One region of the Verrucosispora sp. WMMA2121 genome, then DNA from elsewhere that is predicted to be linked to it. Evidence: riboswitches for the same ligand, from Rfam matches in the RefSeq annotation. Region 1 holds a riboswitch; the other holds the start of a gene.
What was found. A riboswitch is a leader RNA that binds a small molecule or an ion and turns the genes downstream of it on or off. The one in region 1 is predicted to bind thiamine pyrophosphate.
Positions count from the first base shown of each region.

Region 2: linked by a shared signal. The riboswitch ahead of O7605_RS06145 (thiamine phosphate synthase) and the one ahead of O7605_RS02860 (ECF transporter S component) in region 1 are both predicted to bind thiamine pyrophosphate.

Region 1 is NZ_JAPZBH010000004.1:485,279-489,686, forward strand. It holds gene O7605_RS02850 (TIGR03943 family putative permease subunit) at 1-397, opposite strand, end outside; gene O7605_RS02855 (permease) at 394-1,335, opposite strand; TPP riboswitch at 1,668-1,773, shown strand; gene O7605_RS02860 (ECF transporter S component) at 1,846-2,436, shown strand; gene O7605_RS02865 (ABC transporter ATP-binding protein) at 2,539-3,978, shown strand; gene O7605_RS02870 (energy-coupling factor transporter transmembrane component T family protein) at 3,975-4,408, shown strand, end outside.
Region 2 is NZ_JAPZBH010000004.1:1,185,377-1,189,784, reverse strand. It holds gene O7605_RS06150 (ThuA domain-containing protein) at 1-1,643, opposite strand, end outside; TPP riboswitch at 1,996-2,105, shown strand; gene O7605_RS06145 (thiamine phosphate synthase) at 2,100-2,726, shown strand; gene thiO (glycine oxidase ThiO) at 2,720-3,892, shown strand; gene thiS (sulfur carrier protein ThiS) at 3,892-4,092, shown strand; gene O7605_RS06130 (thiazole synthase) at 4,098-4,408, shown strand, end outside.

The DNA of each region.
Region 1 (4,408 bases):
CCCGTGGCTCGTGATGGGCATGCCCGTGCCCGTCGTGCCCGTCGGCAGGCCCGCTCGCCGGACCGCCAGCGTCGACGTCCGGGACGTCGACGCCGCCGCCGGCCGGGACACTGCCGTCGACGCTGCCGCCGGCTGGGACACTGCCGCCGACAGCGGCACCGTCGCCACCGGCGGGAGCGCCGCCGGGTTCGCCGGCCGGGGCCAGCGCGCGGGGGGCCGCGGGGCGCAGCTCGTACCAGAGGGTCATGATCGCCCCGGCGACCAGCAGCAGGCCGGCGGCGATCAGGAAGGGGCGCAGCCCTTCCTTGACGTAGCGCAGGTAGAGGTCGGTGACGCTGGCCCGGATCACCGCGCCGCCGAGCAGCAGCAGGATCACCGCCTGCGCCTGCCGGTTCACAGCAGCACCGCCCCGGCGCCGGCGGCGACCAGCAGGGCCACCACGAAGGTGGTCGGTGCGAACCGGAAGGCGAAGCGTCGACCGAACACACCGGCCTGCATCGAGATCAGCTTGAGATCGACCATCGGCCCCACCACCAGAAAGACCAGTCGGGACGTGAGCGAGAACTGGGACAGCGAGGCCGCGACGAAGGCGTCGGCCTCCGAGCAGAGCGAGAGCAGCACGGCGAGCAACGCCAGCGCCAGGATCGACAGCCACGCGTTGTCGGCCAGGGTCTGCAACCACCGCTCCGGCACCAGCACGTTGATGCTGGCGGCGGCCATCGCGCCGAGCACCAGGAAACCACCGGCGTGCGTCACGTCGTGGCGTACCGCGGCCCAGAAGGCCCGGCCCCGGGACGCGTCGTCCAGTTCCGGACGACGCGGCATCCTGATCCATTCGGTACGCCCGAGCCGCAGCCAGAGCCAACCCATGATCATGGCGACGATCAGGCTGGCGACGCCCCGGGCGAGCACCATCTCGGGGTTGTTCGGGAAGGCCACCGCGGTGGCGGTGAGCACGATCGGATTGACGGCCGGGGCGGCGAGCAGGAACGCCAGCGCGGCGGCCGGCGTGACACCGCGCCGGATCAGTGACCCGGCGATCGGCACCGAGCCGCACTCGCAGCCCGGCAGCACCACCCCGGCCGCGCTGGCCGCCGGTACCGCCAGTGCCGGGTGCCGGGGCAGCGCCCTCGCCCAGAAGGATCGGGGTACGAAGACCGCGATCACCGCGGAGAGCAGCACGCCGAAGACCAGGAACGGCACCGCCTGCACCATGATCGAGACGAAGACAGTGGTCCAGGTCTGGATGCGGGGATCGTCCAGGGCGGCGGCGATCGGCTCCCGAAAGATGATCAGGAGGATCAGCAGCGCCGCCAGGACCTCCACCGAGCCGATCCGGTCGCCGAGCCAGCGCCGGGGCGGCTCGCCAGCGGCGGGCTCCGGGGTGCGGGTTCCGGTGTCGACGCCCCCGGCCGAGGCCCGACCGCCCGGTTCGCCCGGGACGGCCCGGTCAGTGTCTGTGGTCACCCGTCACCCTTCGGCCGTGGCGGATCGGCGGACTGAGATTACCGTCCGGCGCGGATGACGTCGATGGATGTCACAGATTCGGTCGGCCGCAGCCGCGTCCCCGGCCGACCGGACCAGCCGGACGCGAACACCCGTCGTGACCTGGGTGGATCACATTGCCGGTGGATCTTCCATGGTGTTAGCGTCGGCGGGACAGACAACACCTCCGACAGGGGAGCGCACAGCGCTGAGAGTGCGGGTCCGCCCGCAGACCCTCCGTACCTGATCTGGGTAATGCCAGCGCAGGGAGTTCGGTCCACCTCCAGCCCGCCACCGTCCGGCGCCGCCGGGCGGAGCGTGCGTCTTGCCTGGTTCGCATCCGGACTGGGAGCAATCATCGTGCAGACAACTGACAGCAACCGCTGGCGCACCATCGACATCGTGGTGGCGTCGGTCATCGCGGTCGCCTTCGGCGTCATCTTCTGGGCCTGGGGCGTGGTGTGGAGCGCCACCGAGGGCGCCTTCAGCTTCTTCCCGCCGGCACAGACGCTCATCTACGGTGTCTGGCTGGTGCCGGCCGTCCTCGGCGGCCTCGTCATCCGCAAGCCCGGCGCCTCGCTGTACTGCGAGTTGCTGGCGGCGGTCATCTCGGCCCTGCTCGGTAGCCAGTGGGGCACCATCGTCCTGTTGCAGGGACTGATGCAGGGCCTCGGCGCCGAGCTGGCCTTCGCCGCCTTCCGGTACCGCTCGTACCGGCTGCCGGCCGCCCTGCTGGCCGGCGCGCTGACCGGCCTGAGCGCGGCGATCTTCGACTTCGTCTACTGGAACGCCGAACGCGACATCGCCACCTACCGCCTGCCCTACGCCGCGCTCACCGTCGTCAGCGCCACCGTGATCGCCGGTGCCGGCGCCCACGCCCTCACCCGTGCCCTCACCCGCACCGGCGTCCTCGACCGCTTCCCCGCCGCCCGCGAACGCCCCCTCGTCTGACCTCGGAACCCGGCCACGTTGATCATGAGGTCAGCGGCAACTTCGGTCTCCACAGCAACCGTCAACCTCATGATCGACAGGGAGGAAGGAGGGGTGGGAGGGATGGGCGCGGGGGTGTGGGTGCGGGGGTTCGGATGGCGGCATGCCGGGAGGCGTGGCTGGGCGGTGCGTGGGGTCGATCTGCGGGTGGAGCGCGGTGAGAAGGTGCTGCTGCTCGGGGCGTCGGGGGCCGGTAAGAGCACCCTGCTGGCGGCGCTGGCCGGGCTGCTGCCCGAGGACTCCGGGGAGCACGAGGGCACCATCGAGATCGACGGCCGGCCGGTCGGCGAGGCCCGCGACGGGGTCGGCATCGTCTTCCAGGATCCGCAGTCCCAGCTCGTCATGGCTCGCAGCGGTGACGACGTGGCGTTCGGGCTGGAGAACCGGGGCGTGCCGACCGGACAGATCTGGGACCGGGTCGACGAGGCGCTGCGCCGGGTCGGCTTCCCGTACCACCGGGACCGACCCACCGCGGCGCTCTCCGGCGGTGAACAGCAGCGCCTCGCCCTGGCCGGCGTGCTGGCGCTGCGTCCCGGTCTGCTGCTGCTGGACGAACCCACCGCCAACCTCGACCCGTCCGGTGCCGCCCTGATCCGCGCCGCGCTCGGCCGGGCGGTGGACGCCGACACCAGCCTGATCCTGGTCGAACACCGGGTGGCCGAGGCGCTACCCCTGGTCGACCGGGTGGTGGTGCTCGAACCCGGCGGCGGGATCCGCGCCGACGGCCCGCCGGAGGCGGTCTTCGCCGCGCACGGCGACGCCCTCGCCGCAGCGGGAGTCTGGGTGCCCGGCCGCACGATCCCGCCGCGCCGGGCCGCGGGTCCGGCGGGTGAGGTGCTGCTCACCGCCGAACGGCTCGGCCAGCCGCCCCGGCTGTCCCCCACCGACCTGACCGTACGCGCCGGTGAGGCGCTCGCCGTGCTCGGTCGCAACGGCGCCGGGAAGTCCACCCTGGCGCTGCTGCTCGGTGGACTCCTCCGGCCCGGCACCGGGCGGCTGGTGGCGAGCCCGGAACTGGCCGGTGTGTACGCGCTGACCGCGCCGCACCGGTGGCGGGCACCGGCACTGACCCGCCGGATCGGGTCGGTGTTCCAGAATCCCGAGCACCAGTTCGTCACCGGCACGGTCTTCGACGAACTGGCCCTGGGGCCGAGGCGGACCGGGGTGCCCGAGCCGACGGTCCACGACCGGGTGGCGCAGTTGCTGGATCGGTTGCGGCTGGACCGACTCGCCGCCGCCAACCCGTACACCCTCTCCGGTGGCGAGGCGCGGCGGCTGAGTGTGGCGACCGCCCTGGCCACCGCGCCCCGCCTGCTGATCTGCGACGAACCCACCTTCGGCCAGGACCGGCGCACCTGGCGGGAACTCGTGGACCTCCTCGCCGACCTGCGCGACGCCGGCCACGGCCTGGTCGCCGTCACCCACGACGCCGAGTTCGTGGCCGCGCTGGCCGACCGTACGCTCACCCTCACGCCGCCCGACGCCGACCCGGTGCCGCGATGATCACCCTGGAGCCGATCGCCCGGCCGGGCGCGCCGTTGGCCCGGCGCAATCCGGTGGCCAAGCTGGCGGCGGCGATGCTCTTCGCGTTTCCGCTGATGACCACGCTGGACCCGGTCACCCCGGCCATCGCGATCGCGGTGGAGCTGGCGGTGCTGCCGCTGTTCGGGGTGCACCCCGGGCTGCTGGCCCGACGTGCCTGGCCACTGCTGGCCGCCGCGGACGGCATCCTGGTCACGCTCGTGCTCTTCGCCGCCGACCGGTCGGGCCGCGTACTGCTCGACGCGGGGCCGATCGTGGTGACCTCGGGCGTACTGATCACCGCCCTCGGTCTGGTGCTGCGGCTGTTCGCGGTGGCGCTGCCCGGCGTGATCGTCTTCGCCACCACCGACCCGACCGACCTGGCCGACGCACTTGTGCAGAACGCCAGGGT
Region 2 (4,408 bases), 700 kb from region 1:
CCGTGGCAGTACGGCCAGCCGAAGTTGCCGGGCCGGTCGACGATGTTCCACTCCACCAGGCCCTCCGGGCCCCGGTTCGCGTTCGTGGTGGTGGCGTCCGGGCCGTAGTCGGCGACGTAGAGCACGTTGGTGGCCGGGTCGATGCCGATCCGGAACGGGTTGCGCAGGCCCATCGCGTAGATCTCCGGCCTGGTCCGCGCGGTGCCCGGTGCGAAGAGGTTTCCGGCCGGAATGGTGTACGTGCCGTCGGCCTGCGGCCGGATCCGGAGCACCTTGCCGCGCAGGTCGTTGGTGTTACCGGCGGTGCGCTGCGAGTCGTAGTCCGCCCGGCCGGAGCGCTCGTCCAACGGGCTGTAGCCACCGGATTCGAAGGGGTTGGTGTTGTCCCCGGTGGCCAGGTACAGGTTGCCGGCGGAGTCGAAGGTCATCGTCCCGCCCATGTGGCAGCAGGTGTTGCGCTGCGTGGGCACCTCCAGCACGACCCGCTCGCTGGACGGGTTGATCGTGTCACCGGTGACGGTGAACCGGGACAGGTTGTTGCGGGAACCGCCCGCGCTGGGGGCGTAGTAGAGCCAGACCCACCCGTTGCTGGCGAAGTCGGGGTCGAGGCGGATGCCCAGCAGGCCGTCCTCGTTGCCGGCGAAGACGCTCAGCCGCAGCGCGGTGACGGTCTGGCCGGTGTCCGGCTTGATGATCTGCACCCGGCCGTCGCGTTCGATGTAGAAGACCCGGCCGTCGGGCGCGATGTCCAGCTCCATCGGGTTGCTGGTGTTGCTGTCCAGCGTCACCTTCTCGAAGCTGGCGGCTCGGCCGGCACCGCAGTCGGCGTGCACCACCCCGGCCGCGGTCTGGATACCACCGAGCAGGTGCTGCCGGAACTCGGCGTTGGTGAAGGACTCCTGGGTGTGCCCGCCCCCGGTGTACCAGGACCGTCCACCGTCGAAGTTCTGGCACCAGGCGATCGGGTGGTCCTGCCCCATCGCGCCGCTGCCCGGGCTGTAGCTGCGCTCGTCGAGCGAGGCCAGCACCTGCACCTGGCGGGCGCGGGGGTTGGTGCGGAAGTTGTACCACTCGTCGAACCGGGACCACCGCTCCGGCAGGTGCCGGGTCGACTCGTGGGTGGTGTCCTCGACCTTCACCGTGGCCGTCTGGTTGGCCGGGTGGCTGTTGAAGTAGGCACCGACCAGTTGGCCGTACCAGGCCCAGTCGTACTCGGTGTCGGACGCGGCGTGCACGCCGACGTACCCGCCACCGGCGCGGATGTAGCGCTCGAAGGCCGCCTGCTGGCTGGCGTTGAGCACGTCGCCGGTGGTGGACAACCAGATGACCGCCTTGAACCTGGCGAGGTTGGTGTCGGTGAAGGCGGCGCTGTCCTCGGTGGTGGTGACGGTGAACCCGTTCGCCGTGCCGAGTTGCTGGATCGCGTTGATGCCGGCCGGGATCGAGTCGTGCCGGAACCCGGCGGTCTTGGAGAAGACCAGGACGGCGTAGGGCTCCGCCGCCGCGGCGACGGCGGGACGGGCGGCCCGCGCGGCGGCGGGATCGGCGATCGGGGCCGGTGCGGCGGTCAGGATGAGTGTGAAGGCGAGTAGCGCCACGGTCACTGCGGCGAGCGGGGCTCGCCGCCGACTGGGTCGGGGCACGAGGATCTCCTCTGTCCGTGGGACGGTTCGGAGTGCACGACGGTGGTCACTCCCGTCGGTCCGACCGCCCATACCTGACGAGCGAGGTCTGGATGCCGACTCAGCCGATCCGATCACTTCAATTTGCGTCAGTGAATCTAGTTTCGAGCAAGGTGGAGCCTTGTAACGTTTTGGTAACGGGGTCATTTTCTATTGGTGTGAGTCGCTGTATATCCGGCCTTTTTCCGGCCGCCGTGCTGCCGCGAGTCCGTTCGAGAGGCAGTTGCGGGTCGGCCTGACCGGGTGGCCCGCGCCGCCGGTGGCGGCGCGGGACGGGCTTGGCGGAGCCGACGAAACGACGTACGGTGACACCCAACGAACCCACGGGAGCCCGGTGTACCGGGCTGAGAGGGGGGCTGAGAGCCCCCGACCGTCGAACCTGATCCGGGTAATGCCGGCGCAGGGAGGAGTGTTGCCGTGCCGTCCCTGGGACGACTGCATCTGATCACCGACACCCGACCCGGGCGGGACCCGCTCGCCGTGCTCCGCGCCGTGCTACCGGTGGCCCACACCGAACTGGTGGTGCAGGTCCGGGTCGAGGACACCGCGACCGACCGGCAGGCGTACGAGCTGACCCGGCAGGTGCTCGCCCGCTGCGCGCCGTACCAGGTGCCCTGCCTGGTCAACGACCGGCTGCACGTGGCCCTGGGGACCGACGCCGCCGGTGGTCACGTCGGCGCCGACGATCTGCCCGTGGCGGCGGCCCGGAAGGTGCTCGGCCCGGCCGCGGTGCTGGGTGCCACCGCCCGGGAACCGGCGAGCGCGCTCGCGGCGGTCACCGCCGGAGCCAGCTATCTGGGCGTGGGCCCGTGCCGGGTCACCGCCACCAAGGAGGGGCTGCCACCGCCGATCGGTGTGACCGGTGTCCGGGCGGTGGTCGAGGCGGTCGACGTGCCGGTGATCGCCATCGGCGGGGTGACGGCGGCGGACGTGCCCGAGTTACGGGCCGCCGGCGCGTACGGGGTGGCGGTGGTGGGTGCGCTCTCCGGAGCCAGCGATCCCGCCCGCGCCGCCGCCGAGCTGGTCCGGGCGCTGACGTGTTGACCGGGCGACCCGCCACCACCGGTCCGGTGCCGCGGCGCCGGCCCGATGTGGCCGTCGTGGGTGGCGGGCCGATCGGGTGGGCGGTCGCCTGGCGGTGCGCGGCGCGCGGGCTACGGGTGGTCGTGCACGATCCGGCGCCCGGATCGGGTGCCTCGCACGTGGCCGCCGGCATGCTGGCGCCGGTCGCCGAGGCGTACTTCGGCGAGCGGGAGCTGACCGCCCTGCTGACCGAGTCGGCCGGCCGCTGGCCCGGGTTCGCCGCCGAACTGACCGAGGCGACCGGCACCGACATCGGCTACCGGACCGAGGGCACCCTGATGGTCGGGCTGACCGCCGACGACCTCGCCGAGGCACGTCGGCTCTGGGCGTACCAACAGGGGCTGGGGTTGCCGGTGACGCCGCTGCGCCCGTCGCAGCTGCGCGAGCGCGAGCCGGCGCTGGCACCCCGGGTGCGCGGCGGCGCACTCGCCGCCACCGACCACCAGGTCGACCCGCGCCGGCTGGTGCCGGCGCTGCGGCTGGCGGCGGAACGGGCGGGCGCGGTGCTGGTAGCCGCGCCGGTGCGGCGGCTGTCCGACGTCACGGCCGGCGTGACGGTGGTCGCCGCCGGCTGCGGCGTCGCGGCCCTGACCGGCCTGCCGGTCCGTCCGGTGAAGGGACAGGTGCTGCGGTTGCGTGCGCCGGACGGCGGGCCGCCAGGCTTCCGGCACGTGATCCGGGGGTACGCCGACGGCGAGCATGTCTACCTGGTGCCCCGGGACAGCGGCGAGGTGGTCGTCGGCGCGACCGTCGAGGAGCGCTCCGACCTGGGCATCTGCGCCGGAGCGGTGCTGCGGCTGCTGCGGGCCGCCGTCGACCTGCTGCCCGAGATCGCCGAGTACGACCTGGTGGAGACGCTGGCGGGGCTGCGCCCCGGCACGCCGGACAACGCCCCGATCCTGGGGCCGATGCCGGGCCACCCGGACGTGCTGGTGGCCGCCGGTCATCACCGGCACGGAATCGTGCTCACCCCGGTCACCGCGGACCTGATCACCGACTTGATCACCGGCGACGGCAGCGCCCACGCCCTGCTCGCCCCCTTCCGGCCGGACCGGTTCGCCGACCCGTCGGCCGTCGTGGGCGCGACGGCCGCTCGCTCTTTCCCGCACCCGACGGAGGACGACTGATGGAACTGACGGTGAACGGTGCCGACCGCAGCCTGCCGGACGGGTTGACGGTGGCCGACCTGGTCCGCGACGTCACCGGCCAGCAGCGTGGGGTGGCGGTGGCGGTCAACGGTGAGGTGGTGCCGCGTACCGGCTGGCCGGCGACGGTGCTGTGCGGCGGTGACCGGGTCGAGGTGCTCAGCGCCGCCCAGGGCGGGTGAACCGGATGGACGAGTCGACCGGCTTCGAACTGGGCGGGGTGCGGTTCACCTCCCGGCTGATCCTCGGTACCGGCGGGGCGGCCAACCTGCACGTACTGGAACAGGCGATCCGGGCGTCCGGCACCGAGCTGGTCACCCTGGCGTTGCGCCGGGTGGAGACGGTGCCCGGCGGTTCCGGCGGTCTGCTGGACCTGCTCGACCGGTGTGGCGTACGGCTGCTGCCCAACACGGCCGGCTGCTACACGGCGGGCGAGGCGGTGAAGGTGGCCCGGCTGGCCCGGGACGCGTTCGAGACCGACTGGGTCAAGCTGGAGGT